Roseibium sp. Sym1: one gene and its partner. The protein of the gene in region 2 interacts with the protein of the main gene of each other region in a pairwise test. Links are inferred from orthologs where the notes say so. Each region holds a gene or a part of one and is shown on either strand. Other genes may lie near its edges. The genes, in order: topA and O6760_RS30260.

Region 1 (14,778 bases), 1.0 Mb from region 2 along the record:
CAATCGACGCGCGCGGGTGTCCGTATCGACCTGAGCGGGATACCTGTACGCTGACGAGGTCGCCGTCGTCGGCGTCCTTGAGGTCGGTCGGGTCGACGTCCAGCTCGCGTTGCTTCCTGTCGATCGGTTCCAGATAGGGCGGCCTGTCGCCGTCGCGCTTGCGCAGGATGCCGAGGACGGCCCCCTGTTTCTTTTCCAGCACCCTGATGACCCGGGCGGCGTATGCCGCCTCCGGACCTGCCTCCGCCTCCGTCAGGCGGATCAATACGCGGTCGCCAAGACCCGGCTGGGTCGCCTTGGTCTTGCCTGTCAGGATCAGGATCTTGGGCGGCTCGCCGGCTTCGTCGTCCCAGTCGACCGGTGTTCCAAGAAGTTCACCGTCGCGGTCGCGCGCTCCCAGACTGGCGACAAACACGGGCGGCAGGTCTCCTGGCCGGATCATGCGCTTGTTGCGCTTTTCGACCAGGCCGTCATCGGCCAGGTCCTTGAGCATCTTTTTCAGCTGGACCCGGGCACCGCCGACGATACCGAAATGGCGGGCAATCTCGCGCTTGCCCGCCCGTCCCGGATTGTCGGCCACAAAGGCGAGAATGTCCTCGCGCGAGGGCATTTCACCGGGCACCTTGGCGTGTTTGCGTTTGGTATGTTTGCGCGTGTTAATGCGTTTTGCGCTCAAGTGGCATCATCCCAGGGAACCTCTTCGGACGACGTGTCGACCTCGGCCTTTTCGGCCTTTTTTGCGGTCGTCTTCTTGGAGGCCGTTTTCTTCGTCGCCGGCTTGTCTTCGCCGTTGGCCTTTTTGGCAGCGGTCTTCTTGGCGGCGGGTTTCTTCGCGGCGGCCTTCTTCTTGGTGCCGCCCTTGGCGGCCTTGGCAGCGATCAGCTCCAGCGCCTGTTCCAGCGTGACCGCCGTCGGATCGCTGTCCTTGGGCAGGGTCGCATTGATCTTGCCGTGCTTGACATATGGCCCGTAGCGTCCGTCATAGACGTTGACCGGCCCGCCTTCATCCGGATGCTCGCCCAGTTCCTTCAGCGGCGTCGCCGCGGCACCGCGGCGGCCTCCACCCTTGGCGCGTTTCTCGGCCAGGGCATCGACGGCACGGTTGATGCCGACGGAGAAGACCTCGTCCGGCGTGGACAGGTTGGCGTAGGTTCCCTCGTGCAGCACGAACGGACCGTAGCGGCCGATGCCGGCGGTGATCATCTTGCCGTCTTCGGGATGCGGTCCGACCTCGCGTGGCAGTGACAGCAGTTGCAGCGCCTTTTCCAGGTCCATGTCGGCCGCGGACCAGCCCTTGGGAAGCGAGGACCGCTTCGGCTTGGCCTCGTTGCCGAGTTGCACATAGGGACCGAACCGGCCGGTGCGCAGGGATACTTCCAGACCGCTTTCCGGGTCGGTGCCGAACACCTTCGGACCCTCGTCGGCATCGCCGTTCTCGCCGTTCGGCTTGCCCAGCTGGCGGGTGTAGCCGCATTCGGGGTAGTTGGAGCAGCCGATGAAGGCGCCCCAGCGGCTGACCTTCAGGGACAGCTGGCCGCTGTCGCAGGTCGGGCACTTGCGCGGATCGGAGCCGTCTTCCTTGGCCGGGAAGATATGCGGACCGAGCAGCTCGTTGAGGGCATCGATGACCTGGGCGACGCGCAAGTCCTTGATCTCGTCGACAGCGCCGGAAAAGCCGGTCCAGAAGTCGCGCAGCACATCCTGCCAGGACAGCTCGCCCGCGGAGATCTTGTCGAGCTGCTCTTCCAGGCTCGCGGTGAAATCGAACTCGATATAGCGCTGGAAGAAGCTCTCCAGGAAGGCTGTGACGATGCGGCCCTTGTCCATCGGCACCAGCTGCTTCTTGTCAAGCTCGACATAGTCGCGGTCACGCAGCGTCTGCAGCGTGGAGGCATAGGTGGACGGCCGTCCGATGCCGAGCTCCTCCATCTTCTTCACCAGGCTCGCCTCGGTGTAACGCGGCGGCGGTGTGGTGAAATGCTGCGAGGCTTCGATCGCGTCCGACTTGCCGTCGACCGAGGCGGCCGTTAGCGCGGCGCCTTCGTCGACGGCGGGCAGGCGCTTGGAATTCTCGTCCTCGTCGTCATCGCGGCTTTCCTGGTAGAGCGCCAGGAAACCGTCGAAACGCACGACGGAGCCGGTGGCACGCAGGTTGGCACGCTTGCCCGAGCCATCGGCCAGGATCTCGATGGTGGTGCGTTCCAGAACGGCCGATTCCATCTGCGAGGCCATCGTCCGTTTCCAGATCAGCTCGTAAAGCTTGGCCTGGTCCTGGTCGAGGAATGGGGCAACGTCCTTGGGGCGGCGGGACAGATCGGTCGGCCGGATGGCCTCGTGGGCTTCCTGTGCGTTTTTCGCCTTGGAGGAATAGGCCCGCGGCTTTTCGGGGACATACTTGTCACCGAAATCCTTGCCGATCACCGAGCGGGCGGCGGCAATGGCTTCACCGGCAATCTGCACGCCGTCGGTACGCATGTAGGTGATGAGGCCGGAGGTTTCCCCGCCAATGGAAATGCCTTCGTAGAGCTTCTGCGCAACCTGCATGGTGCGTGATGCGGCAAAACCGAGTTTGCGGGAGGCTTCCTGCTGCAGCGTCGAGGTGGTGAAGGGCGCGGCCGGATTGCGCTTCGCCGGTTTGGAGGCGACGCTGTCGACCTTGAAGCTGGCGCTTTCCAGCATGGTGCGGATGGTGGTGGCATCCGCCTCGTTGGTAATGTCGAGGCGGCCGATCTTCCTGCCGTCGAAGCCGGTCAGCCCCGCCTGGAACATGTCGCCGGCAGGTGTCTTCATGTTGGCGAAGATCGACCAGTATTCCTGCGGGTTGAAGACCTCGATCTCCATTTCCCGGTCGCAGATGAGCCGAAGGGCCACGGATTGCACACGGCCGGCGGAGCGGGCGCCGGGCAGCTTGCGCCACAGGACCGGCGACAGCGTGAAGCCGACCAGGTAGTCGAGCGCGCGTCGCGCAAGGTAGGCGTCGACCAGCGGCGTGTCGAGCTGGCGCGGATTGTCCATCGCCTCCAGGATCGCCTTCTTGGTGATGGCGTTGAACACGACCCGCTCGACATGCTTGTCCTTAAGGACGCGCTTCTTCTGCAAAACTTCCAGAACGTGCCAGGAAATCGCTTCGCCTTCGCGGTCGGGGTCGGTCGCGAGAATGAGGCGGTCGGCTTCCTTGACCGCGTTCGCGATCTCCGTGAGGCGTTTCTGGGATTTCGAATCCACCTGCCAGCTCATGGCGAAGTTGTCGTCCGGCTGCACCGAGCCGTCCTTGGGCGGCAGGTCGCGCACGTGACCGTAGGAGGCCAGGACCGTGTAGTCGGAGCCTAGATATTTGTTGATCGTCTTGGCTTTCGCCGGCGATTCCACAATGACGACGTTCATTCTTACCCAAAATATTTTTGCCGGAAACGGAGTCCCCGTCCGGTGGAGAAGGTGATCTTGCAACTGATCTGATGGCGCAGACGATCAAGGATCACGCGCCGCGTGTCAAATGGACCTTTGAGGCAGCGGGGTCAAGCCATCCGCTCCAGATACGGGTTATCCACTGAGATTCAAGATAATTCGAAGCCTCACATCAATGCGGAGATTTTGTTGCCGCGATGCCGTTCCACACGCCCCGCCAGCTCGAGCTCCAGGAGGATTATGTGGATGGAGCGGGCGTCGCCGTCGGCAAATCGGATCAGTTCGTCAAGGTCCACCGGCGCCGGTCCGAGGGCGCCGAGAACACGTTCCCGCAGCCTTGTGTCCGGATCCGTCGGTCCCCGGGGCGTGTTGATCTCAGGCTCGCGGAACAATTTCGGAGCGAAGGGCAGCGCGGGTTCGAGGCGGCCGGACAGGCTTTCCAGAATATCCGCCGTCGACGTGACCAGCGTTGCGCCCTGGCGGATCAGCCTGTTGGCGCCCTCGGACCGCGGGTCGAGCGGAGACCCCGGCACGGCGAAGATTTCCCGGTTCTGCTCCAGCGCATAACGCGCGGTGTGCAAGGAGCCGGAGGCTTTTGCGGCCTCTATCACGACAACGCCGACAGACAATCCTGAAATCAGGCGGTTGCGGCGTGGAAAGTCGCGACCGCGCGGCTTCCAGCCGAAGGGCATTTCGCTGATTGCGGCCCCGCCCGCATCGAGAAGGGCGGCGAGCAGCCGATCGTTCTCGGGTGGATAGAGAACATTGATGCCGCCGGCAAAAACGGCAACCGTGCCTGTGTTCAGTGCTGCCTCATGGGCGGCGGTATCGATGCCGCGGGCGAGGCCGGACACCACCGCGAAACCTTCCCCACCCAGTCCGTGCGCAAACTGTCCCGCGAGCTTGCGGCCCGACAGGGAGGCGTTGCGGGCACCGACAACGGCAATCATGCGCTCCCGGGTGATGGCATCGCCGCCCACAACCGACAGGAGAGGCGGTGGACCGTCTATGTGCCTGAGGTGCGGTGGATAGTCGTCGTCACCGAGCGCCACCAGCCGAGCCCCGACGCGCTCATGGGCGCTCAGTTCGGCTTCGGCGTCTTCGAGCGGGCAGAGCCTGTAGCTCCTGCGTCCGCCGCGGCGCGAAAGTTCAGGCAAACGCTCAAGCGCCTCCTGCGCGGTGCCGCAATGGTCCAGCAGGTCTGTGAAGGTGACGGGTCCAATGTTTTCGGAGCGTATTAGCCGGAGCCAAGCAATCCGGTCTGCCTCGGAGAGGCGTCTGGTTTTATCGTCCGCGGGGCCGCTCACGCGCCTCCGTCACCGGACACGGAGGCGTCCGGTGCGGGTTTTGACTTTGAACCGATCCTGCTTTCCTGTCCGCGCAGCAGGCGGCTGATATTCTCGTGATGCTTGGCCCATGCCAGAACGGTCAGGAGCACGAACATCTCGGCCATCTGGACCTGATGAAAAACAAGCCACAGCAGCACCGGTGTCAGCAGCGTCATTGTCAGGGCGGACAGGGAGGAATAGCGAAACACGACGGCCATGGCGATCCAGATCGCGGCCGCCAGCAGGAACATCGGCCAGAAGATCCCGAGCAGGATGCCGAGATAGGTTGCAACTCCCTTGCCGCCCCTGAATTTCAGCCAGACCGGAAAGAGATGACCGAGAAATGCGCCCAGGCCCGCGATCAACGCCATTTCCTGACCATAGAAATGGTTGATGGCGAGTACGGCGGCCGTGCCCTTCAAGCCGTCCCCGAGCAGGGTTGCCAGGGCGACGGCCTTGTTGCCCGTGCGCAGCACGTTGGTAGTGCCGATGTTGCCGGAGCCGATCTTGCGGATATCGCCGAGACCGGCCATGCGGGTGAAGATCAGCCCGAACGGAATCGAGCCGAGCAGGTAGCCGAAGGCGAGGGCGGCGACATAATAGGGCCAGGCGAATTCCCAGCTGATCGGATCAGGCACGCAGGTTTCCCCCAGTGGCGCGTTTCTTGTTGGCGCGCGCGGTGCGCACGGCCTTTGTTTCATCGCACTGTAACGGCATGGATTGCCGGATCAAGTCCGGCATTGGGCACCAAACGAGTTTGTTCCAGGCGACGGCGGGTCAGGCGTGAGAGTAGACCGTTTTTCCGGCCACCACGGTGCGCAGTACACGGCCCGAGAAACGGGCATCTTCGAAGGGCGAGTTCTTGGACCGCGAGCGGATCGCGCTTTTCTCCAGGACCCAGGGGCGGTCGGGGTCGAACACCGTGACATCCGCCGGGGCGCCCTTGGCGAGCCGTCCGGTTTCGAGGCCGAGCCGGTCCGCCGGACGGCTGGTCATCGTGGCCAACAGGGTGACGAGGTCGACCTGTTCGGAGTGATACAGACGAAGCGCGGCGGCGAGCAGGGTTTCCAGGCCGATGGCGCCGTCCTCGGCCTCGGCCCAGGGATGGCGCTTGGTCTCGACATCCTGCGGGTCGTGGTTGGAGCAGATGATGTCGATGGTGCCGTCCGCAACGGCGGCGATCATCGCCTGGCGGTCGTCTTCGTCGCGTAAGGGAGGCGACATCTTGAAGAAGGTTCGGTAGGCACCGATGTCGTTTTCGTTGTGGGTCAGGTGGTTGATCGAGATGCCCGCGGTGATGTCGAGGCCACGGGCCTTGCCGGTGCGGATGACGTCGGCACTGTCGGCGGTCGTGATCAGGTTCGCGTGATACTTTGCCCTGGACATGCCGACCAGGCGCAGATCCCGTTCCAGCATGATGATTTCCGCTTCGCGCGGCACGCCGGACAGGCCCTTCCAGCTCGCGTTCAAGCCGGAATTCATGACACCGCCCGCCAGATCCGGATCTTCCGTGTGGTGGATCACGAGCGCGCCGAAGTCGCGGGCATAGGTCATCATGCGCCGCATCACCTGGGCGTTCTTGACCGACTTGTGCCCGTTGGTGAAGGCAACGGCGCCGGCCTCCTGAAGCAGACCGATTTCGGTCATCTCGTTACCCTGGAGACCTTTCGTCAGGGCCGCCAGCGGCAACACGTTGACGCTGGCCGTGTCGCGGGCGCGGCGCAGGATGAAGTCGACCAGGGCCGGATCGTCGATTATGGGATCGGTGTCCGGCATGGTGCAGATCGTGGTGACGCCGCCGGCGGCTGCGGCGTTGGACGCGCTGGCCAGGGTCTCACGGTGCTCCGCGCCCGGTTCACCCACCGAAACACAGAAGTCAACCAGGCCAGGGCAGGCAATCGCCCCCTTGCAATCTACGATTTCCGCGCCGTAGGGCGTACCCTGGTTGGCGGCTTCCGGACCGGCCGCGAGGATCGTGCCGTCGGCGATGATGACCGAGCCGGGCGCGTCGAGTTCCCGTGCCGGGTCGATCACCCTGGCATTGGAAAGAACCAGAGGTTTGGGTGTGTCGAGAGCCACTTTGTCGTTCCTCTGGTCGTCAGTTGTTCGGCAGGTTGGCAGCCAGCGCCTCGAGCACGGCCATGCGCACGGCGACGCCCATCTCTACCTGTTCGCGGATCAGGCTCTGGGCTCCATCGGCGATCGAGGCGTCGATCTCGACGCCGCGGTTCATCGGTCCGGGGTGCATCACCAGGGCATCTTCGCTGGCATAGGAGAGCTTCTCCGCGTCGAGGCCGAAATAGCGGTAATACTCGCGCACGGACGGCACGAAGGCACCGTTCATGCGTTCGCGCTGCAGGCGCAGCATCATGACGATGTCAGCTCCGGCGAGCCCCTCTTTCATACTGGTGAAAACCTCGGCGCCCATCTGGGCGATGCCGGAAGGCAGCAGGGTGGAGGGCGCGATCACGCGCACCCGGGCACCAAGCGCGTTCAGCAGGATGATGTTAGAGCGCGCAACCCGGGAATGGGCGATGTCGCCGCAGATCGCTACGGTCAGACGGGCGATCTTGCCTTTGTGGCGGCGGATGGTCAGGGCATCAAGCAGGGCCTGGGTCGGGTGCTCATGCGGCCCGTCACCGGCATTGACCACCGAGCAGCTGACCTTGCGGGCGAGAAGATGGACCGCGCCGGCGGCGTGATGGCGAACCACGAGCAGGTCGGGATGCATGGCGTTCAGCGTCGCGGCCGTGTCGATCAGGGTTTCGCCCTTTTTGACCGACGACTGGGACACGGCCATGTTCATGACGTCCGCGCCGAGCCGTTTGCCGGCCAGCTCGAACGAACTTTGCGTCCGGGTCGAGTTCTCGAAGAACAGGTTGATCTGGGTGCGCCCGGCAAGAACATGCTTGCGCTTGTGGATCTGGCGGGAAACCTCGACGGCTTCCTCGGCACGGTCCAGCAGGCCCAGAATTTCGTGGGGGTGAAGGCCCTCAATGCCCAAAAGGTGACGATGGGGATAGGGGCTGTCTCGATGGGTATCTGTCACGGTCATCGAGATCATCCCTATAAGGGGCTTTTGGGAACTGCACAAGCGGTGAAATCGGCTCATGCCCGCTGTCCACATGTCGGCTAAATATTTGAACGGCTGGACAAAATATGCGCGGGCAAGCCGGTAATGCAGGCAGGCCGGAAAGTCAGGTGAACAGGAGCAGGGCAAGCGGGATGGTCACGGTCGCCGCCAGCGTCTGCAACGTGATGATTTCCGCCATGAGTTTGGCATCGCCGCCCATTTGCCGCGCCAGGATGAAGGAGTTGCTGGCACAGGGCACCGAACTCGCAATGATGACCACGGCGAGCGCCGGTCCGCTGACGCCGAAGGCACTGGCGAAGGCAAAGGCGAAGAGCGGCATGCACAGGGGCCGCAGGAACGTGCCTATGGTCAAGGCCGGGCCGGGACGGCGCAGCGAGCCGAGATCAAGCCCGGCGCCGACGCAGATAATGCCGATGGGCAGGGCCGCGCGGGCAAATATTTCCAGCGTCTCGTCGATCATCGACGGCAGGGCGAGGCCGCCGACATTCATGATGACACCCGCGCCAATCGAGAGAATGAAGGGGTTTGTGTAGAGATCGCGGGCGATCCTGGCGGCGCTCGGCGTGGTGCCACTGGCATAGCGCGACAGCACCACGATACTGGCAACATTCAGCACCGGGATCATGAACACCATGGCGACGGCGAGCATGGCCAGGCCGATGTCTCCGGCCACATTGTCGGCTATCGCCAGGGCGATCATGGCGTTCCAGCGCAGGGTGCCCTGGAAGATGGACGTGAACCTGGCCGGTCCAATGCCCCAGATCCGCTCGATGGCGGTTCTCGCAAGCAGCAGGAGAAGCGCCATGGCAAAGATCGAGGCCAGCAGGCTGCCGCCCATGTTGAGGGTCGGGAAACTGTTGAAATCCGCTTGTGAGATCGTCCGGAACAGCACGGCGGGGAAGAGGGCGTAATAGGCCAGCCGTTCGACACCGCGCCATTGTTCTCCCGTGATCAGGCCGGTGCGCGCGATCAGATAGCCGGAGGCAATCACCAGGATCACCGGCACGAGGGCGGACAGCGTGGTTAGCATTGTTCAGGACTTTCAACTGCGAACCGAAGGTCGCGGCCCGGTGTCATTGCCGAAGCCGGACGGTGAGGCGGGAGCTTACTCTAATCCCATGAACCCGAGTCGGTCCAGAAAGCCCTGCAGGATGAAGGCGGCGGCCATCTTGTCGACGGCTTCGGCGCGTTTGGCCCGGCTGGAATCGGCTTCCAGCAGCGTGCGCGTGACGGCGGCCGTCGAGAGCCGCTCGTCCCAATAGGTGATCGGCAGCTCCGTCTTCTGGGAAAGGTTGCGGACAAAGGCGCGGGTCGCCTGGACCCGCGGGCCTTCGCTGCCATCCATGTTGAGCGGCAGACCGAGCACGATGCCGCCGACCTGTTGCCTCGCGCAGATTTCCAGCAGCTTTTCCGCGTCCAGCGTGAATTTCTTGCGCTTGATCGTTTCCATGGGAGAAGCGATGCCCCTGCCGAGATCGGAGAGCGCGAGGCCGATGGTCTTGGTGCCGAGATCGAGCCCGATCAGCCGGGTGTTGGCCGGCACGGTGGCCATGAAGTCTTCAAGGGGGAGCGCGGGGTCGTTTGCCATGGCGTGGCTTTATCAGGCCCTTGGCAATTGTTCCAGAAGATTGCGCCGGACCGGCAGACAGAAGTCTATCAGACACCAATTGCGAGTTGGAGCGCGTGTAAGTTGATTGACGCAATCACTTGTTGAGCCTGGGAAGAGGCTGCTAAGTTCGGCATCAATCCAACGAAGTCCTGGAGACATCGATGAAACTGACCTGGTACGGACATTCCGCCTTCAAGATCGAAATCGATGGCGCGTCGATCCTGATCGATCCGTTTCTCACCGGCAATCCTTCTTTTCCGGACGATCTGACGGTGGATCGGGTCGCCGACGGCGTGACGCATGTCGTTCTTACCCATGGACATGACGATCACATCGGGGATGCCGTCGAGATCCTGAAAAAGACCGGCGCGCAGCTGACCTCCAATTTCGAGATCTGCATGTGGGCCACCCGGCAGGGGATTGAAAACATCAATCCGATGAATTCGGGCGGCATGGTCAATACCGGGCCGTTCAAGGTCGCCTTCACGATGGCGGTCCATTCGTCCTCCAAGCAGACCGACGGCGAAGCGATTTATCTCGGCAATCCCCATGGCGTCATCATCGAGGTGCCGGGTCAGAAGGTGCTCTATCACATGGGCGACACGGATATTTTCTCCGACATGGCCCTGATCAACGAGATCTATCGGCCGCAGGTCGGCATCGTGCCGATCGGCGATCGTTTCACCATGGGCGGCAAGGTGGCCGCCCTGGCTTGCCGGAAGTTTTTCCATTTCCACACGATCGTGCCGTGCCATTATGGCTCTTTCCCGATCATCGACCCGACCTCGGACGCATTTCTGGAGGCGCTCGGGCCCGATAGCGGCAAGGTGCCGGCATTGAAGCCCGGTGGGACTGTCACGGTCTGACAAGTCTGGCTCTGTCGGGGGCAGATGCTGGAAGGCGATAAAAGTTGGAGTTTCGGATTGGTTTTGCAAAGCCGCAGCCCGGGGGCATTTCAATTGAGCTGATTGAGCCTCGCGTTGGCCGGCCTCATTTTCAGGAGGGTTGAAATGCCGACGGTAAAAGACGTTACGTTTGACTTGCTGCGGGACCTGGGCCTGACGACCATCGTCGGCAATCCCGGATCCACCGAAGAAACCTTTCTGAAGAATTTCCCGGACGATTTTCGCTATGTGCTTTCCTTGCAGGAAGCAAGTGTGGTCGGCATTGCAGATGGCATGGCCCAGGGGTTGCGCAAGCCGGTCATCGTCAACGTGCATACCGGTGCCGGTCTCGGCAATGCGATGGGCTGTATCCTGACGGCCTATCAGAACAAGACACCGCTCATCCTGACCGCCGGCCAGCAGACCCGGAACATGTTGCTGCTCGAGCCGCTTCTGACCAACATCAACGCGACGCTGATGCCGCAGCCCTGGGTGAAGTGGAGCTATGAACCGTCCCGGGCCCAGGATGTGCCTGCGGCTTTCATGCGGGCCTATGCTGCAGCCGTTCAGCAGCCCTGTGGCCCGGTGTTCCTGTCCCTGCCTCTGGATGACTGGGATCAGGAAATGGAAGGGCCTGCCGTGGCAAGGACAGTGGCCTTGCGCTCCGCCGCGGACCCGGCCCGGATCAGGGAATTCGCCGAGCGAATTTCCGCATCCACCAATCCCGTTCTTGTTTACGGCTCCGACATCGCGCGGGCGCAGGCCTGGGAGGAGGGCATCGCGTTTGCGGAAGCCCTGTCGGCACCGGTCCTGACCGCTCCGTTTGCGGAGCGGACACCCTTCCCGGAAAGTCACAGGCTGCATGCCGGAACGCTGCCCTCGGCCATCGGTCCGATCTGCAAGCGCCTGGAGGGGCACGATCTCGTCGTGACCGTGGGAGCCCCGGTCTTCCGCTATTATCCCTACGTACCCGGGGATTACCTGCCGGCGGGAACAGGGCTGCTACAGGTGACGGATGATCCGGACATGGCGGCGAAGGCTCCGGTCGGAGACAGTCTCGTCTCCGATGCCAGGCTGTTCTTCGAGGCGATCCTGCCGTTGTTGGACAAACGGCCGCACAAGGCCAATCCCTACACCAAGGAGCCGGCGCCGGTACCGGACCTCTCGGTGCTGCCGCTTACACCGGATGCGGTCTACAGCCTTGTCAGGGACGCGCTTCCGCAAGACTTCGTGCTGGTCGAGGAATCGCCGTCCAACGTGATCGAGCTGGAACGCCAGATCCCGATCAACACGCCCGATACGTTCTACACCTTTGCGTCCGGAGGGCTTGGCTGGGACATGCCGGCAGCGGTCGGTCTCGCCCTTGCCGAGGCGGATAGCGGCCGAAACCGTCCGGTTGTCGCCGTGATCGGCGACGGGTCTTTCCAATATTCGGTCCAGAGCATCTACACCGGTGTTCAGGAAGAGGCACATGTTGTCTTCGTCGCCATGCGCAACAGCGAATATGCGATCCTGAAGGAGTTCGCGATCCTCGAGGAAACGCCGAATGTGCCCGGGCTGGATCTGCCCGGTCTTGATATCGAGGCCCTCGGGCGTGGTTATGGGGCCAAAACGGCGAAGGCGAAGACAGCCGAGGAGCTGACCGGAGCGCTCAAGGAGGCTCTTGCCCACAAGGGAACCTCCGTGATCGAGGTCGAAATATCCCCGAAACTGCGTTCTCTTCTTGGATAAGGCTTTCAAGTCATTGTGAAAATGTTGTTGCGATCCGAAGGGTCGTGCACAATGCCGGCACAATTTGATGTCACGACAACGCCGGAGCACTTGGTGCCATCGGTTCAAACAGCCTATCGGGAACATAATATGACGCGGGCCAAATTTGCATTCATGCTGGTTGTTGGCGGGGTCTTGCTGGCGCCCCCCGTCTTCTCGGCGGATAAATCCATCACCCCCGACGGCAAGCCGGCACCGTCCCAGCCTCATGCCAAGCCGGGCTCCAAGGCGGCTCAGGAAGAGGCAGCCGCGGCAAAGACGCCCTACGAGAAAGTGCGTGAAGTGTTTGCCGGCGACCTCACGGTTGCCGATGAAAAGGTGTCTTTCCCGCAGAACAATGCTTCGGTACATGCCATCGAGATCACCATGGAGCCGGGTGAGGTGACCGGTTGGCATCAACACCATGCGCCGCTCTTTGCCTATATCCTGGAAGGTGAAATCACGGTCACCTACGAGGAGATCGGCAAGAAGGTGTACAGCGCGGGCGACGGACTTCTGGAAGCCATGGACGTGACCCATCGCGGCGAAAATACCGGTGATGCGCCGGCGAAAATCCTGGCAGTTTTCCTCCTTGGCGACGACGGCAAGGCGACGGTCGCCGAGGATGCGCCCGGAACCGACAAGAAGAAGGTCGAATAGCGGCAGGCTGCCGCCGGCAAATCGGGTCTGCCGGCGGAGCCACAGCGGGCCGGGTGTCTGGGTCAGCCGGCCACGCCACAGTCCAGGACGATCAGACGGTGTAATAGGGCGATGCCATTTGCCGGCTCGCTTCTTCGGTTATCGAGGCATCGAAGACACGCGTATAGAGTGCCGTGTTGAATTTGGCGGCAACGGCCGGAAAGGCGTTGACGGCAAAATCCAGGGCGTTTTCGACGGTGTCGAAAGCGTCGAAACCACCGAGCGTGTTGGTTTCGACACCGCTCAGCCAGATCTTGTTCAGCAGCCCCTTTGTCTGTTTCAGGGCTGCGTTTCGCTGCTCCCATGCAAAATCGCCGAACGGGACCGAAACCTGGAGCTCGGTATAGACGAATGCACCGGGTTTCTTCCGGGATGCGGTTCCGTAGTGCACCGAGCCGAGGTCCTCGCTGGCCGCTCTGACAATCCCGGCATCGAAGACCCGGGTGTTGTGCGCGACACCGAATGCACGCGGCTCCGTCGGAAAATATCCGGTCACGAACCGGCGGGCATTTTCCAGGCTGTCAAAGGAATAGAACCCGCCGACCGACTGTGTCGAATGTCCCTGAAGCCAGGTTTTGTTCAGGAAGCCGGGTTGTTCCTTGATGGCCTCGTTGATCTTGGCCCAGGGGGCCTGATCGAACGGAACCGATATTGCAACTTCCGTATAGACGAATGCTCCTGGTGTCATCTGGATTGTCTCCTTTGCGTTCAAGACGGTTGGCGCCGACAGGACGCCGGCCGCGCTCACGGCCAGAAAGCGGCGCCTGTCCAGCCCTTCCTTTTCGCCGTTTGCTGTCGGGTTGACTTCATCCTTCATTGCTTTCTCCTTTTAACTTGCAAAATGCAAGCTGACTCGATATGCGGTATCAACTTGCAAAAAGCAAGTCAATTAATTAGATTTGTGCCATGACCACGAAAAAACAGAAATACGATTCAGGCTGTCCCGTTGCCTTCGCCCTTGATGCGTTCGGAGACCAGTGGTCCCTGCTGATCATCAGGGACATGGCGGTCAGGGGAGCACGCACCTATGGCGAATTGCTGAAGGGATGGGAGGGAATTTCAACCAACATTCTTGCACAGCGCCTGAAGCACCTTGAAGAAAAGGGCCTGGTCACGAAACGGAAGGACCCTGAGAATTGGCGCAGTTTCGTCTATGAGCTGACGCAGAAGGGCAGGGACCTCGGTCCGGTTCTGGCTGAAATCATGCTGTGGAGCGGCAAGTACAACACTGCCCCGCACGCCATGACCGGAACCGTGGAGAAAGTCCGTTCCGACAGGACCGGGTTCGAAGCAAGAATCCGGTCCGGCGAATTGCCATAGGGCACATGCCTTGGGCGGGTGTCCCTTCGGTTCGCGGAGCGATATTTACACCAGGAATGGACGGGTTCCTCTTGGGGATGGAGTTTTCCCGGGATCGGGCCCGACGCTGGAAGAGCATGTTGTCGTCGTCTCAGCAACTGACTGAGCTGACGACCCTTTTGCTGCCCGGAACCGCGTTCAAACCGTTCAGAGCCTGCTGAGCAGCGCCGGCGTCGGCCAGGCATCCGCCGGCATGCCGAGTTTCTGCTGGACCTGCTGAACCGCATTGCGGGTTCCCGACCCGAGAATGCCGTCGATCTTGCCGACGTCGTAGCCCATGTTGGCGAGCTTCGACTGCAACTGTTTCATCTGGGCGTCGCTCAGACCCGGCTCCGGATTGCCCTGGGTGTAGACGGGGGCGCCTGCCAGCCGCGTAGCGAAATAGGCGGCCGTTGTCGTGTAGACGAAGGACTGGTTCCATTCCAGGTAGATGTTGTAGTTGGGATAGGCCAGGAAAGCGGGGCCCTTGCGGCCCTGCGGCAACAGCAGCGAAGCGGGCAGACTGGAGGAGATCTGGCCCCAGCGTGGCTGGACACCAAGCGCGGCCCATTGGCTTCCGGTCTTGGTCTTGCCGAGGCCTGTTTCCGCCCAATCGAGGTTCTGAGGGACGGCAACCTCCTGCAGCCAGGGTTCGCCGCGTCGCCAGCCCAG
Region 2 (14,515 bases):
CACGATCCGTCCCCGCTAGGCTCCGGAGGTCCTGTTTGTGAACTCCGGAGTGCTTCATGTCTCTTCACAAGACCGTCGGCGTGATCGGCGGAACCGGCCAGCTCGGCAGCGCGATGGCCACCGCCTGGCTCGACAGCGGCTGCATCACGCCGGGCAACCTGTGGATTGCGAACAGGTCGGGCAGCAGCTCCGGATTTGACGCCTGGCCGGACATCACCTTCACCAACTCCAACCAGGCACTCGCCGACGCCTGCGACATTATCATTCTCTCCGTGCCCCCGGCCTTGCTGGACACGGTTAAAATCTCGGCACGGGGCAAGCTCATCATCTCCGTTATGGCGGGCGTCTCCCTGAAGCAACTTGCCGCGCATACCGGCTCCTCCCGCCTGGTCCGCGCCATGTCGAGCCCGGCGGCCCGGCAGCAGCTGGCGTACTCCCCCTGGACTGCGGAGAGCGGCCTCTCCGGCCCCGACAGGGAGGCCGTCGATACCCTGTTGTCGGCCTGCGGCCTGTCGGATGCGGTCCCCGACGAAGGTCAGATCGAGATATTCACCGCGCTCACCGGCCCGGTCCCGGGATTTGCGGCCTTTTTTGCCGACAGCATGGTGCAATATGCGCTTGCGAACGGCGTTGAGCCGGACATTGCCATCCGCGCTGTCAAACAATTGTTCCTCGCGTCCGGACAGATCATGTCGGCCGATACGGTCTCTCCGGAGGACCGGGTCCGGGAGATGGTCGACTATGCGGGCACGACGGCCGCCGGCCTGATCAGGATGCAGGAGCTTGGCCTCGCCGGCCTGATCGCGGAAGGGCTGGAAGCCAGCACCGAACGTGTCCGTACCATAGCAGGCGAGGACTGAGTACCGGTGGCCGGGACTACGGTTCCAACAAAAAAGACGGCACACATCGCGCCGCCTTAGAGAGTTGCGTTCAGCTGGCTCAGGCCGCCAGTTCGCCTGCCAGCGCCTTGCGGATCATTTCGCGTGTCTCGGCAATGCCGTAGAGCGCCACGAAGGAGCCGAAACGAGGCCCCTTTTCCTGGCCGAGCAGGAGCTGGTAGAGCGCCGAGAACCACGCCACGGACACGCCCGGGCCGCCATCGGGACCCTTCTTGTTCGGATCCTGGTAGCGCTCGATCGCCCGCGCCACATCCAGAACCGCGTCCTGGATCGCCGCACCATCGGAATCCGCCGGCAACGAGGCCAGCTTTTCATCCAGCTGCTGCAGGGCAGTCCGCTCGACTTCGTCCGCTGTCTTGAACGACTTGTTCGGCTTGACGAAATCGTCGAAGTAGCGGATCGCGTAGCCGACCAGCGCGTCCAGTTCCGGGTGCGTTGCAGCGGTCACGCCCGGCGCATAGCGCGAGATGAACGCCCACAGCACGTCCTTGTTTTCCGCATTGGACGCGGAGACAAGGTTCAGCAGCATCGCGAAAGACACCGGCATGTCGATTTTCGGGATGTTGCCCGAATGGATGTGCCAGGCCGGGTTCTGCAGCTTCTGCTCCACCGGCATCTGCTCGTATTTCTGGACGAAGGTGTAATATTCGTCCACCGCCTTCGGAATGACGTCGAAATAGAGCTTCTTCGCCGTTTTCGGCTTCTGGTAGTTGTAGAGCGCCAGGCTTTCCGGCGAGGCGTAGGTCAGCCACTCGTCGATTGTCAGGCCGTTGCCCTTGGACTTGGAGATCTTTTCGCCCTTGTCGTCCAGGAACAGCTCGTAGACGTAATGCTCCGGCGCCTTGCCGCCCAGGATGTTGCAGATCTTGTCGTAGATCGGCGCGTTGGTCATATGGTCCTTGCCGAACATCTCGAAATCGACATCGAGCGCGGCCCAGCGCATGCCGAAATCCGGCTTCCACTGCAGCTTCACCTTGCCCCCGGTCACCGGGAGCGTAATGTCCTCGCCGGTTTCGTCCTCGAAGGTGATCGTGCCGTCCTTGGCGTTGACATCCTTCATCGGCACGTAAAGCACGCGGCCGGAAGTCGGCGAGATCGGCAGAAACGGTGAATAGGTCGCCTGGCGTTCCGCGCCGAGCGTCGGCAGCATGACGTCCATGATTTTCCGGTACTTCTCGGTCGCCCTGATCAGGACGTCGTCGAACTTGCCGGCCTTGTAGTATTCGGTCGCGCTGGCGAACTCGTAGTCGAAGCCGAACGTGTCCAGGAACCGGCGCAGCATGGCGTTGTTGTGCGCGGCAAAGCTTTCGTAGTCGCCCTCGAACGGGTTCGGCACGGCGCTGAGCGGCATCTGAAGATAGGGTTCCAGCGCGGCCCGGTCCGGCACGTTTTCCGGGATCTTGCGCATGCCGTCCATGTCGTCGGAGAAACACAGAAGACGGGTCGGGATCCGGTCTTCGGTGAGCAGCCGGAAGGCCGTGCGCACCATGGTCGTGCGAAGCACTTCTCCGAAGGTGCCGATATGCGGCAGGCCGGACGGACCATAGCCGGTCTCGAACAGAACCGGTTTGGCCGGATCCCGCTTCTCGATCCGTTTGACCAGTTTTCGCGCTTCTTCGAACGGCCAGGCTTTCGATTTCCGGGCCGCCTCGACAAACTCTTGCGAAAGGTCAAGCGGAGGCAGGGATTGGTCGGTCATTTTGTAAGGTCTGTTCTGTTCATTTGGTTGGATGGAGTGCAGCGCAGGCAGGTTTTTGTGTGGTCCCACCGATTGCTGCGGCGCGACACTAGATCAAGCCGCATGCATGTGCAATCACATGTCGCAAGACCATGACTTGAAGCTTTCCCGCCAACCCGATACACCGGGCCTTCGATTTCGCGTTCCAACTGGCGCCACTGGAGAATGAATAGTGTCTATGAATGAGCCGATCAGCGTTCAGGAAGCCCTCATCTACGTGATGGTCATCGTTTCGGCGTCGGACAATGAAATGACCGACAAGGAACTGGCCACGATCGGCGACGTGGTCAAGATGCTGCCCGTCTTCCAGGGCTATGACGGCGGCCGGATCATTCCCGCTGCCCAGCGCTGCGGCGACATTCTCCAGGAAGACAACGGCCTGCAACTGGTGCTCGAACTTGTCGGCGACGTGCTGCCGCACAAGCTCTACGACACGGCCTATGCGCTGGCGGTTGAAGTCGCGGCAGCGGACCTGCATGTCGAACAGGAAGAGCTGCGCATCCTGCAACTCCTGCGCGACCGCTTCGGCCTCGACAAGCTCACCGTCGCCGCCATCGAACGCGGGGCCATTGCCCGCCACAGGCCGGCCTGAGCCCAGGGAGCATCCCTTGAAACGCAGGCGGGTTCTAGTCTGGACCGGGACAGCATTCCTCGTTGTCCTGGCCCTGCTGGCTCTGGCGTTCCCGGGACTACGGGATTTCGACCTTTCCGAATACAGGACGCGGCCTCTCTCCTTTTTCTTTGATGACGCCACAGTTGCCGGAACGCTGCATTCCCCGGAAACTGACAACCCGCCCGTCGTGCTACTGGTCCATGGCGACGGGCCTGCGGACCGCTATTCCGGCGGCGCCTACATGCCGTTGATCAGCACGCTTCTGGACAGCGGCATTGCTGTCTACAGCTGGGACAAGCCGGGTGTTGGCGAGAGCAGTGGAGACTGGCTGAGCTTTTCCATGGAAGACCGGTCCAGGCTGGCATCAACCGCGCTGGACACCGTAAAAAGCCAGCCCGAATTCCGGTCCTCGCCAATCGGTTTCGTCGGTTTTTCACAGGGCGGCTGGGTAGTGCCCATCCTGGCAGAAGCGCCGGCGAAGGCCGATTTCTTCGTGATCATCGGCGGGGCGGTCAACTGGCTGCGCCAGGGCAGGTACTACACCAAGCGCCGACTGGAACTGGCCGGGGCGGACATCAAGACGGTCGAGGCAACGCTGGCGGACGCTGAGGCCGGCAACAGGAAACTGCTGTCAGCCGGGTATTCCTACGCGTCCTATCTGTCCGATCACACAATCGGCATACCCATGTCCGAAAGCCGCTTCGCATTTGTCCGGCGAAATGCCCTTGCCGATTCCAGCGCCAGCCTCCAGCGCATTTCGGCACCCATTTTGACACTGCATGGCAGCGGCGATCTCAATGTCGACCCGGCCTATAATTCCGGCCACTACCGGGACTTCCTGGAAGGCCGCAACGATGCCAACCGTTTTCTGGTGATCCCGGATGGCAGCCACGCCCTCTTGAGAACAGCCCTCTTCAACCAGCAGAGGGATGGCGACATGCCCGCCTGGACCAAACTTGCCTTTGCACTGCTCGGCCGGAAGGCCTATGCGCCGGGAGCGCTGGACACCCTGACGGGCTGGATCCTGGAGCGGGCTAGAAAGGCCGGTTGAACGTCAACTGCCACTGAACGTTCAAATTGAAACGGTTTTGTTTGCCCTTCCCTAAAACACGGCCCCTTATGACCGTTTCAGGGGACGGGGAGCGGTGCCGGGCCAAGCCGGCCGCCTGCCTCCACCTTTGTGTCACCAGCAACGGGAACGGTGCATGAACAGTCAGGCTTTCGGGGATCAGGTCGGCGTGCGCTATCCCTTGCGGCGCAAACGGCAGCGTGTGTCTGTGCGGAGGCGGCGACCGATCGAAATGCGCACGATCCGCGTGCGCACCGGGCCCAAGCCGGTCAACTGGGGTCAAAGGCTGCTGATCGCCGTTGCTGGGTTCGTCTGCGGCCTGGCGGCAGACTCCCTGGTGATGTTCGCCGAACACCACTTTCACCTTGCCAAGGACCGGGATCCCGACCTTTTTGCCATCGTGCTCGGAACCGGCCTTGCCGGGCACACCCTCTACCTGGTCTTCGGAGCGCTCGCCGTTACGCTGCTGACGGCCTTCAAGCGCCGGAAATGGATCGTCTGGGTCCTGATCGGCTTTGTCGGCGGTTTGCTCAGCGTCTGAGCCCGACCGCTCGAGGGATCAGTTCAGGCTGTAGATCGCGTCCGGCAGGTCAAGGGAAAAGGCCGGTATGACGACGTCGAACGAGGACCCGTCCGGACGTTCCATGGAATAGAATCCGGCCATGATGCCGCTGTCGGTCGACAGGGGGCAGCGTGAGGAATACTCGTAGGTTTCGCCGGGCTCGATCACCGGCTGCTCGCCGACAACGCCTTCGCCGCTGACTTCTTCCTGGCGGCCGATCCCGTCCGTGATCTGCCAGTAGCGCGTCTTCAGCTGCACGGGTTCGCTGCCACCGTTGTGGATCTCGACCATGTAGGCCCAGACGAACTCGCGCTCTTCCGGCAACGATTCATCGTCCAGGTAAAATGGCTCGACCGAGACTTCGATCCCTTCGGTGATGGCGCTGTAACTGCCCGACACGTTTGTTCCTTTTGCCTTCAGGCTTACGTTCCGGAGGCGCTTATAGGGCGAATGACACAAGCGTGAAAGAGGGTTGTTCATCCCTCACCCGGATTTGCTTGTGATTTGCGGAAGGATTTTGCATGTAGACGGCACAATCCAAACAAAGTTGATCCGCCCCATGTTCGATGCCCGCCTGCGCCCCCTGATCGACCCGCCGCTCAACCGCGCGGGCCTGATCCTTGCCCGCGCCGGCGTCGGAGCGAACACGGTGACGCTGGTCGGCTTTGTCCTGGGCCTGGGCGCTGCCCTGGCGATTGCACTCGGACATTCCTTGCCGGGGCTTGTGCTGATTGCGCTCAACCGCCTCGCGGACGGGCTCGACGGGGCCGTTGCCCGCGCCAGCCGCAAGACGGATCTCGGCGGCTATCTCGACATCACCCTCGACTTCTTCTTCTACAGCGCGATTCCGCTGGCCTTTGCGGTCCAGAACCCCGAGGCCAACGCCCTTGCCGCCGCCGCCCTGCTCGCCAGCTTCTACGCCAACGGATCGGCCTTCCTCGCCTTCGCCATCATGGCGGAAAAGAACAGGCTCACAACCGCCGCCCAGGGCTCGAAATCGCTCTATTACATCGGCGGGCTGGCCGAGGGCACGGAGACCATTGCCCTCTTCCTGCTGATGGCGCTGCTGCCCGGCTGGTTCCCGGTGCTCGCCTGGGGCTTTGCCGCCGTCTGTTTTGTCTCCGCCGGCGCAAGGGTGCTGATCGGCGTCCAGGCGCTGCTAATCCACGGCGACTAGATCGCGCCGAGTGCCTTTTCGACATCCTCCAGCAGATCCAGCGGATCTTCCAGGCCGATCGACAGGCGCAGCAGGCCGTCGGAAATGTCGAGTTCCGCGCGGGCTTCCTCGCCGATGGACTGGTGCGTGGTGGTCGCCGGATGGGTGATCAGGCTCTTGGCGTCACCCAGATTGTTGGAAATCTTGATGATTTCCAGCGCGTTGGTGAAGCGGAACGCCGCTTCCTTGCCGCCGTCGATCTCGAAGGCCAGCATGGTCGAGCCACCGCTCATCTGGCGCTTGGCGACGTCGGCCTGCGGGTGGTCGTCCCGGCCCGGATAGATCAGCCGGGAGACCTTCGACTGGCCTGCCAGGAAATCCGCAACCTGGCCGGCGGTCTCGGTCTGGCGCGCGACACGCAGCGGCAGGGTTTCCAGGCCTTTCAGCAGCACCCAGGCGCTGAACGGGCTCATGTGCGGGCCGGTATGCTTGATGAAGGGCATCACCTCGTCGGTGATCCATTCCTCGTCGGACAGGACAACACCGCCGAGGCACCTGCCCTGGCCGTCAATGTGCTTGGTGGCGGAATAGATGACGACGTCCGCGCCGAATTCCAGCGGCGACTGGTAGAGCGGCGTCGCGAAAACATTGTCGACGATCAGCCGGGCACCGGCTTCCTTGGCTATCGCCGAGACAGCGGCAAGGTCGATTACCTCAAGCGTCGGGTTGGTCGGGCTTTCCAGGAACAGCGCCTTGGTGTTCGGACGGACGGCGGCCTTCCACTGGTCGATGTCGGTGCCGTCGACCAGCGTGCTTTCCACGCCGAAGCGCGGCAGCAGGGTCTCGCAGATATAGCGGCAGGAGCCGAACAGGGCCTTGGCGGCGATGACGTGGTCGCCGGCCTTCACCGACGCCATCAGCGCCAGGTTGACCGCGGCCATGCCGCTGGCCGTGCCGCGCGCGGCCTCCGCGCCTTCCAGCGCCTTGATACGGTCCTCGAACATGGTGACCGTCGGGTTGGCATAGCGCGAATAGACGTAACCCGGATCGTCGCCGTTGAAGCGTGCCTCGGCGGCCTCGGCATCGCTGTAGGTGAAGCCCTGCGTCAGGTAGATGGTTTCCGACGTCTCACCGAAGGGCGAACGCATGGTGCCGCCATGGACCAGATTGGTTGCGGGACGCCAGTTCTTGTTTCCGGTCTTGGTGATCTCAGTCATCTTCTTCCATGCTCCAAACGCAAAAAACCCCAGCCTCAAGACCGGGGTTTGCACCTCCGGCCTTTTTAGCGACTTGTTTAACGTGGCTGCAAGCCGGCCGGCCCAAATCACCACGAAGTGCCCTTGTCCTACGGGATAAAGCCGCGGGGGTCAATCTTCTTTGGCGAAAACAGCTTCCCACGCGCAAAGCCGGTTGGCGCGGCGGGCCGCATCCGTTAAGGACGTTAGGAAGGATTATCGCGGGAATTCTCGATGAATATGACAGTGGGGCAGGTCTTGAACGGAAGCGCATCTCTTAAGACCGAGGGCATTCTGCCCGAGCGGATCATTCACGCCATGTTCGCCGCCGGCGAAATTGCCGCGGCCGCCCCGCCGGTCGACGGCCAGGTACAGCCCGCCAGCCTCGACCTGCGCCTCGGCCGGGTGGCCTACCGCGTCAGGGCGAGTTTCCTGCCCGGACCGGCGATCAAGGTGGCGGACCGGCTCGAACAGCTCAAGCTGCACACGGTCGACCTGTCCGAGGGCGCCGTTCTGGAAACCGGATGCGTCTATATCGTGCCGCTGCAGGAAAGTCTCGCGCTGGCCGCCGACATTTCCGCGACCGCCAACCCGAAGAGCTCCACCGGCCGGCTCGACGTCTTTACCCGTGTCATCACCGACAACGGCCTTGCCTTCGACACCATTCCCGCCGGCTACACCGGTCCGCTCTACGCGGAAATCTCGCCGCTGACCTTCCCGATCCTGGTGCGCAGCGGTTCGCGGCTCAGCCAGATCCGCTTCCGCCGCGGCCAGTCGCTCATTCCCGATGCCACGTTGGAAGAGGTGCACAGGGCGCACACGTTGATGAGCGGCGGCAACGAGCGCATCGGCAACGGCGTGCAGCTCTCCATCGACCTGGAAGGCACCGGCGAGGGCAGTCTGATCGGCTACCGCGCCAAGCAGCATTCCGGCCTGATCGATGTCGATGTCGTCGGCGCGCAGGACGTGCTCGATTTCTGGGAGCCGATCTACCGGCGCCAGCGCTCCGAACTGATCCTCGATCCGGATGCCTTCTACATCCTGGTCAGCCAGGAAGCGGTGCATGTGCCGCCGGACTATGCCGCCGAAATGGTGCCGTTCGACCCGCTGGTCGGCGAGTTCCGCGTCCACTATGCCGGCTTCTTCGATCCCGGCTTCGGCCATGCGGGTGCCGGTGGCGTCGGCTCGCGCGCGGTTCTTGAAGTGCGCTCTCACGACGTCCCGTTCATCGTCGAACACGGCCAGACCATTGGCCGGCTGGTCTACGAGCACATGGCCGAGCGTCCCGAGCGGCTCTATGGCGAGGGCATCGGCTCCAATTACCAGGGCCAGGCGCTGAAGCTGTCCAAGCATTTCCGGACGCCTGCCTGATCCGGACATGGCCCTGAAAACCGTCACCCGCGAATATGAAGGCTTCCTGGAAGACAGGAAGTCACGCTTCCTGGCGCATCTGGTCCCGGTGGACGACTTCGACCGGCGTCTCGAGGAATTGCGCAAGGAACACAGGAAAGCGGCCCATATCGTCACCGCGCACCGGCGCCTGCTGGAGGACGACCGCATCGAGGAAAGCGGCAAGGATGACGGCGAACCGGCCGGCACCTCCGGCATGCCGACCCTCCGGGTCCTGCAGGGCGCGGAGCTGATCAATTGCGCGGTGCTGATCGTGCGCTATTTCGGCGGCACCAAGCTCGGCGGCGGCGGCCTCGCCCGCGCCTATTCCGGCGCCGCCCAGGATGCCATCAACAACGCCAGGCTGGTGCCGTTCCGGAAGATCCTGACCCGGACCGTCAGCGCGGACTTCGCCTCAAGCTCGGACCTGGAAGGACGGATCGAAAGCCTCGGCTTGACGGTGCTTGCGCGCGACTACACCGAAGACGGCGTGACGCTGACGGTGGAGGGGCCGGACGAGGTGCTGGCGAAGCTTTAAGCCGGCCCACCATTTGTTCCGTCTTGTTGAACACGCTCCGTCGTCGTCCCATGGCTCGACCATGGGCCTGCCTTCGACGGGATCGGGGGACCCATGCCGTTGCGTATCCCAAACCAATGCGATTGCTGTTGGCCACTGTCACGGCATGGATTGCCGGATCAAGTCCGGCAATGACGAAGATTGAGGGGTTTGAGTGCGGGGCCACTCCTTCGAGACAGCGCTGACGCGCTTCCTCAGGATGACGCAGAAGGAATGGCACAATCACAGGGGCGCAACACATTCTGCGTCATCCTGAGGAGCCGCGCAGCGGCGTCTCGAAGGATCGGCCACATTCTCAACGGCCCTCACAAAACGCCGCGGCTTGGCGAGGGGTTTGTCGTAAAACGGCCAAGACCGAGATACAAGCGCCTCACGCCCTCTGGCCGCCGACCTCCGCCTTCAGCTGCCGCAGCTCCGCCCGGAGCGCCTTGACCTCTTCCAGGATCAGTCCGGTGTCGTCGTGGATCGCCTGGCGGTTGGCGTCGGCTTCCGCGTCATGCTCCTCCTGCATCGCCGAGACGATGATACCGATGAAGAGGTTCAGCACCGTGAAGGCCGTGCACAGGATGAAAGGCACGAAGAACAGCCAGGCCAGAGGATAAGCCTCCATCACCGGCCGGACGATGCCCATGGACCAGCTTTCCAGGGTCATGATCTGGAACAGGGTGTAGAGCGAGGCGCCAAGGTCGCCGAACCATTCGGGAAAGGCCGCGCCGAAGAGCTTGGTCGCCATGACGGCGAAGACATAGAAGACCAGCGCCATCAGCACCACGATCGAGCCCATGCCCGGCAGGGCGGCGATCAGCCCGCCGATGACGCGCCGGAGTGACGGCACCACCGAGATGAGGCGCAGAACACGCAAGATCCTGAGCGAGCGCAGCACGGAGAGATTGCCGGTCGCCGGCATCAGCGAGATCGCGACGATCAGGAAGTCGAACACGCTCCAGGGATCGCGGAAGAATCTCGGGCCGTGGGCATAGAGCCGCAGCACCAGTTCGACCACGAAGATGCCCAGGATGGTTCGGTCGACCAGCACCAGGAAACCGCCCATGTCGGCCATCACCGACGGACTGGTCTCCAGCCCGAGCGTCACCGCGTTCAGGACAATGATCCCGATGATGACAAGTTCCCAATTGCGCGAGGTGACCAGCGCCTTGACCTGATTCCGCATGTATCTGACCCGATTGTCCTGCCAAACGCACGGCTTCGCGCCGCGCCGGGCGGAACATGGCGATTTTAATGCCGCAGTGCAAGATCAGGAGGAACGGGAAAAGCGGCTTTCCCGCAGACAAGCCAGCTTGACAGCTTCGGCGCTTCGGCGCAGAAAGCTTGAACGGTCCGGCACGGACCATAAGCGGGTGTAGCTCAATGGTAGAGCAGAAGCTTCCCAAGCTTAAGACGGGGGTTCGATTCCCCTCACCCGCTCCAGACGCTTTCCCCGTTCAAATAGCCTTTAAAACCGGAATGTCAGATTGGCCTTGACGTCGTGCAGGTTGCTGTCGCCGGAGAGATAGCCGTCATAAGCAACGCCGAGCGTGGCGTTCTCTGTCAGGTCGAGATCCAGCCCGGCATCGATGGTCAGGACGTCGCGCGCGATGGGGGCGCCCCAGACCGAAAAATCCGCACCGCCGGCGAAACTGTTTTGAACCGAGGGATTCAGGGCACCGAAGGCGTGCTGCCAACCGAGGCCACCATGGACCTTCAGGACCGCCTGACCGAGATCGAAGCTGCCGCCTGCACGCAGGCCGAGGGTGGAGAATGTGGCCGAGGAATTGGCGGCGTTGACCGTCAGGGCGGCGGCGCCGCCGCTTTCGGTGAAGCCGTCCGTGTGCAGATTGACATGGGCCAGGCCGGCAAAGGGCTCGAGCGCATAGGCGCCGAGAGCAACCTCGTAGCCGGCTTCGGCGAAGGCCTGGAGGGTTCGGCCGGTATAGTCCGCCGACAGGCTGTCGGAGAAGTTGCCGACCGTGACGCTGCGGTTGGTGTCGATGCCGTGCCAGGCGTAGGAGCCGCCGAACCGCAGGGCGAGTGCGTTGACGTGGGTGGAGCCGTAAAGTCCGAAGAGATAGCTGTCCACCGTCGACGAGGACGCGCGCGCATTCACATCGACCGATGCCCTCTGGTATCCGCCCATCAGGCCGAGATGGACGGCTTCGCCCAGAACGCCGTCGGCGCCGGCCAGGAAGCCGCCCGACGAACTGGAGACGCCCGCCGTGTTCCCCGTTGCGGACCAGTCCCCGAAACCGCCGAGCGCGGTGATCCAGAGCGCGCTGCCCGCTGCGGAAAAGCTGTCCCCGTAGGTGGCGGTCTGCGCCGTGCCGCCGCCCGGTTCCACGTCGATCGTGCCGAGCCGGGTCATGACGCCCCGGCTCCGATCATAGGCGGCGTTGCGCAGGAAGCGAGCGTCCTCGATCAGAACCGTCGAGAGGGACGCGTGGATTTCGCCCGACAGGTCGTCATAGGCCGCGCGCGCACCTGAAGCGCTTTGCGAGATGACCGCCGCGTACAGGCTGGACCCGGTGTCGATATCCTCGAGGGCGGAGGCCGTTTTCAGCTGGTTGAGGGTCTGGGCGGCGCTTGTCAGGTCCGCGTCGTTGCGGGTCAGCGTCAGGTAGACATTCAGCGTGTCGTAGCTGAGCGCCCCGTCCAGGAAGGCAAAGTTCTCATTAAGCGTGCCGAAGGTCCCGGTGATGCCCCCCGCCGCGGTCAGGATGGTGTAGGTCGATACGGCCGCATAGCTGGAGCCGTCGTCCGTGCCGTTTTCGGCAAGCACGGTGACGGAGGCGCCGCTGTCAAGCGTCGCGGTTCCCGATGCGGAAATCAGATCGTTGTTCGTACCCGCCGTGGTGCCGCCGTCATTGACCTCGACCTCGTAGTCCGAGCCGCTCGCGAAAGAGACATTGCCGGAGACGGTCGTCGTGCCGATGGAATTGCCCGGCGCGAAGGTACCGCCGGACTGAACGCTGACGGACCCGACCGTGCCGGTTCCCTGAAGCCTGCCGCCGCTGACGGTCACATCACTGGCAATGCTGCCATTGACCGCGAGGATGCCGGCCTGGATATCGGTTGCCCCGGTATGGGTGCTCGTTCCGGAGAGCGTCAGTGTTCCGGAGCCGGTCTTGGTGAGTCCGAGCGTCCCCGAGCCGTCCTCGAGGCTTCCGGAGAAGGTGGTGGAGCTGTTGTCACCGCCCGTCGTCAGCGTGGCACTGCCCGCCGTGCTGGTGGTGACCGTTCCCGCACCGGCAAGGGAACCGATCGCGTTGGAAAAACCGGCGAGATCAAGGGTCGCGCCTGACGCCACTGTGACTGCCGAATTGCTGCCGAAGGCGGAAGTGGAACCTGCCTGGAGCGTGCCCGCGCTGACAGCGGTTGCGCCTGTGTAGGTGTTCGTGCCGGAAAGCGTCAGCGTGCCGGAGCCCGATTTTGTCAGGCCGCCGGATCCGCTGACGGTTCCCGACAGGGTCGCGGTGTTGCCGTTGGTATCAACCGTTCCGCCGGCGCTGCCAAGGCTTGCGTCCGTGTCGAAATCAAGACCCGTACCGTTGACCAGCAGCGTGCCGCCCGTGAAGTCGGCAGACGTTCCCGTGCAGCGGAGCGCCGCACCGGCGTTGGCGACAAAAGTGTTGCCGCTCGCCAACAGGGTGTCGCCGTAGCCACAGATGCTCGGGTGCAGGGGCGAGTCTCCGGTACCGACCGATGCGATGGATGTCAGAAAACCGGTTGAAGAATCGATGCTGTAGGCGGTGATCTGGTCACCAGCGCCCTGAGAACTAACATAAAGGTAGGCCCCATCGGGCGACACAGCGACACCGTTGGTCGAGGGCCCCACTGTATAGATCGCCACTGATGTGTTCGTTGCCGCATCGATGACAGTGAGGTTTCCGCTCGACCGGTTGGCGACGTACACAAAGCTTCCATCCGGGCTCGTCGTGACACCGTCGGGCCCGAGACCGTTTGTGGCGCCGAAGCTCAGGCTGAGGGTTGCGGTCACGGTGTTCGTTGCCGTGTCGATGACCGAGACAGTGTCATCAGAAAAATTGCTCACATAGACCTTGGATCCATCGGGACTCACGGCCACCCCGAGCGGCTGATCGCCGACGGAAATGCTTGTCGTGACAGTGTTCGTGGCCGTGTCGATCACATTTACCTGGTCCTTGAACTGGTCGACGACATAGAGCGTCGAGCCGTCCGGGCTTATCTCCAGATCCCTGTTGCCGCTTCCGGCACCCGTGTCGATGCTTGTGCCGGCCGTGAGCAGACCCGTGACCGGATCGGCGGTAAAGGTCGTCACCTCGCCATTGCCATTCGCCGTGTAGAAGGTCATCCCGTCCGGACTGGCGACCATGCCGGACGGCTGGGTTCCCGCGGCAATCGTCTGGACAACCGTCTGCGTCGCCGTATCGATGACGCTGATCGTGTTGGACGACCTTGCGGCCACATAGGCGAAGGCCTGGTCCGGACGGACATAATTGAAGAGCAGCGTAAACCCGAGGCTGCCGATCGTGGTGGTCGCCGACAGTGTTCCGTCGTTCTGGGTCGTATAGACGCCGACCGTGTTGTCGTTGAAATTCGGAGAATAGACGAGCAGACCTTCCTGCGCCTGAGCTCCCGCAGCTGCCAGTCCGGCTATCGTGGTGGTCAACAGGAGCAGGGAAAAATGTCGCATCTGATCTTTCGGAGCTCGCGATTCAAAGGCGGGATAGCGCTCTTTGCGCGAACGATCAGGAAACCGGCCCCGCGCCTCTTCGTTGCACAGCCTAGCATCAATTTCGAACCAAACGGAAGGAAATCACGACACCCACCCGAACCGCAGCAAGTCTATCAACATGAATTCCCAAGAAGAAACGACGTGGGACGCGCCGGCAATGCATACATAATCTTCAGGATGCGCTTGCCAAAACTGCGCACGTCAAGACCTGCAGATGAGCTCTGTACGCCCGGAAAGAAGGCAGACACCACACTGGTCCGGCACGGACCAAAAACGTGTGTAGCTCAATGGTAGAGCAGAAGCTTCCCAAGCTTAAGACGGGGGTTCGATCCCCCTCGCCCGCTCCATTTTTTCACTTACGCAAATTCAGAAACGAGAAATCCGCTAAATGAACAGTGGATTTTTGAGCCAATTCTATTCCAGTGCCGCAATTTGCAACACAATACCAAGGGGATTCAAGTCCATATCCAACGATAGATACCACAGAACTAATTTTTCATTTTTAGATTTAAATGGTTCCACCTAATTAATCTAAAACTATTCGTCACTTTTCCCACTGAAGCGCACTT

What was found.
Region 1: the proteins of O6760_RS30260 (region 2) and topA interact in binary tests that used the Escherichia coli proteins (3 or more experiments, as listed by UniProt). The link is inferred for Roseibium sp. Sym1 from one-to-one orthologs.

Annotation. Positions count from the first base shown.
Region 1 is NZ_CP114786.1:5,577,614-5,592,391, reverse strand. Bases 473-3,686 are described here. They hold topA (type I DNA topoisomerase), read right to left. Parts: upstream 3,385-3,686; coding sequence 673-3,384; downstream 473-672. Other genes in these bases: dprA (DNA-processing protein DprA), read right to left, coding at 3,573-3,686; rnr (ribonuclease R), read right to left, coding at 473-610. Also shown: more of rnr, read right to left, coding at 1-472; more of dprA, read right to left, coding at 3,687-4,712; glycerol-3-phosphate 1-O-acyltransferase PlsY, read right to left, coding at 4,709-5,371; O6760_RS25895 (dihydroorotase), read right to left, coding at 5,511-6,812; O6760_RS25890 (aspartate carbamoyltransferase catalytic subunit), read right to left, coding at 6,832-7,788; O6760_RS25885 (AEC family transporter), read right to left, coding at 7,931-8,857; Holliday junction resolvase RuvX, read right to left, coding at 8,933-9,415; O6760_RS25875 (metal-dependent hydrolase), read left to right, coding at 9,598-10,302; mdlC (benzoylformate decarboxylase), read left to right, coding at 10,447-12,051; O6760_RS25865 (cupin domain-containing protein), read left to right, coding at 12,181-12,729; O6760_RS25860 (YdhR family protein), read right to left, coding at 12,821-13,585; O6760_RS25855 (winged helix-turn-helix transcriptional regulator), read left to right, coding at 13,675-14,088; O6760_RS25850 (lytic murein transglycosylase), read right to left, coding at 14,275-14,778. UniProt on the Escherichia coli protein: Releases the supercoiling and torsional tension of DNA, which is introduced during the DNA replication and transcription, by transiently cleaving and rejoining one strand of the DNA duplex.
Region 2 is NZ_CP114786.1:6,592,243-6,606,757, forward strand. Bases 7,474-10,424 are described here. They hold O6760_RS30260 (IMPACT family protein), read left to right. Parts: upstream 7,474-8,650; coding sequence 8,651-9,199; downstream 9,200-10,424. Other genes in these bases: O6760_RS30255 (2'-deoxycytidine 5'-triphosphate deaminase), read left to right, coding at 7,507-8,643; O6760_RS30265 (ion transporter), read right to left, coding at 9,609-10,409. In the rest of the region: O6760_RS30215 (pyrroline-5-carboxylate reductase family protein), read left to right, coding at 57-860; O6760_RS30220 (lysine--tRNA ligase), read right to left, coding at 940-2,598; O6760_RS30225 (tellurite resistance TerB family protein), read left to right, coding at 2,816-3,229; O6760_RS30230 (alpha/beta hydrolase family protein), read left to right, coding at 3,246-4,301; O6760_RS30235 (hypothetical protein), read left to right, coding at 4,456-4,860; Co2+/Mg2+ efflux protein ApaG, read right to left, coding at 4,879-5,280; O6760_RS30245 (CDP-alcohol phosphatidyltransferase family protein), read left to right, coding at 5,441-6,058; O6760_RS30250 (O-succinylhomoserine sulfhydrylase), read right to left, coding at 6,055-7,254; O6760_RS30275 (autotransporter domain-containing protein), read right to left, coding at 10,692-13,904.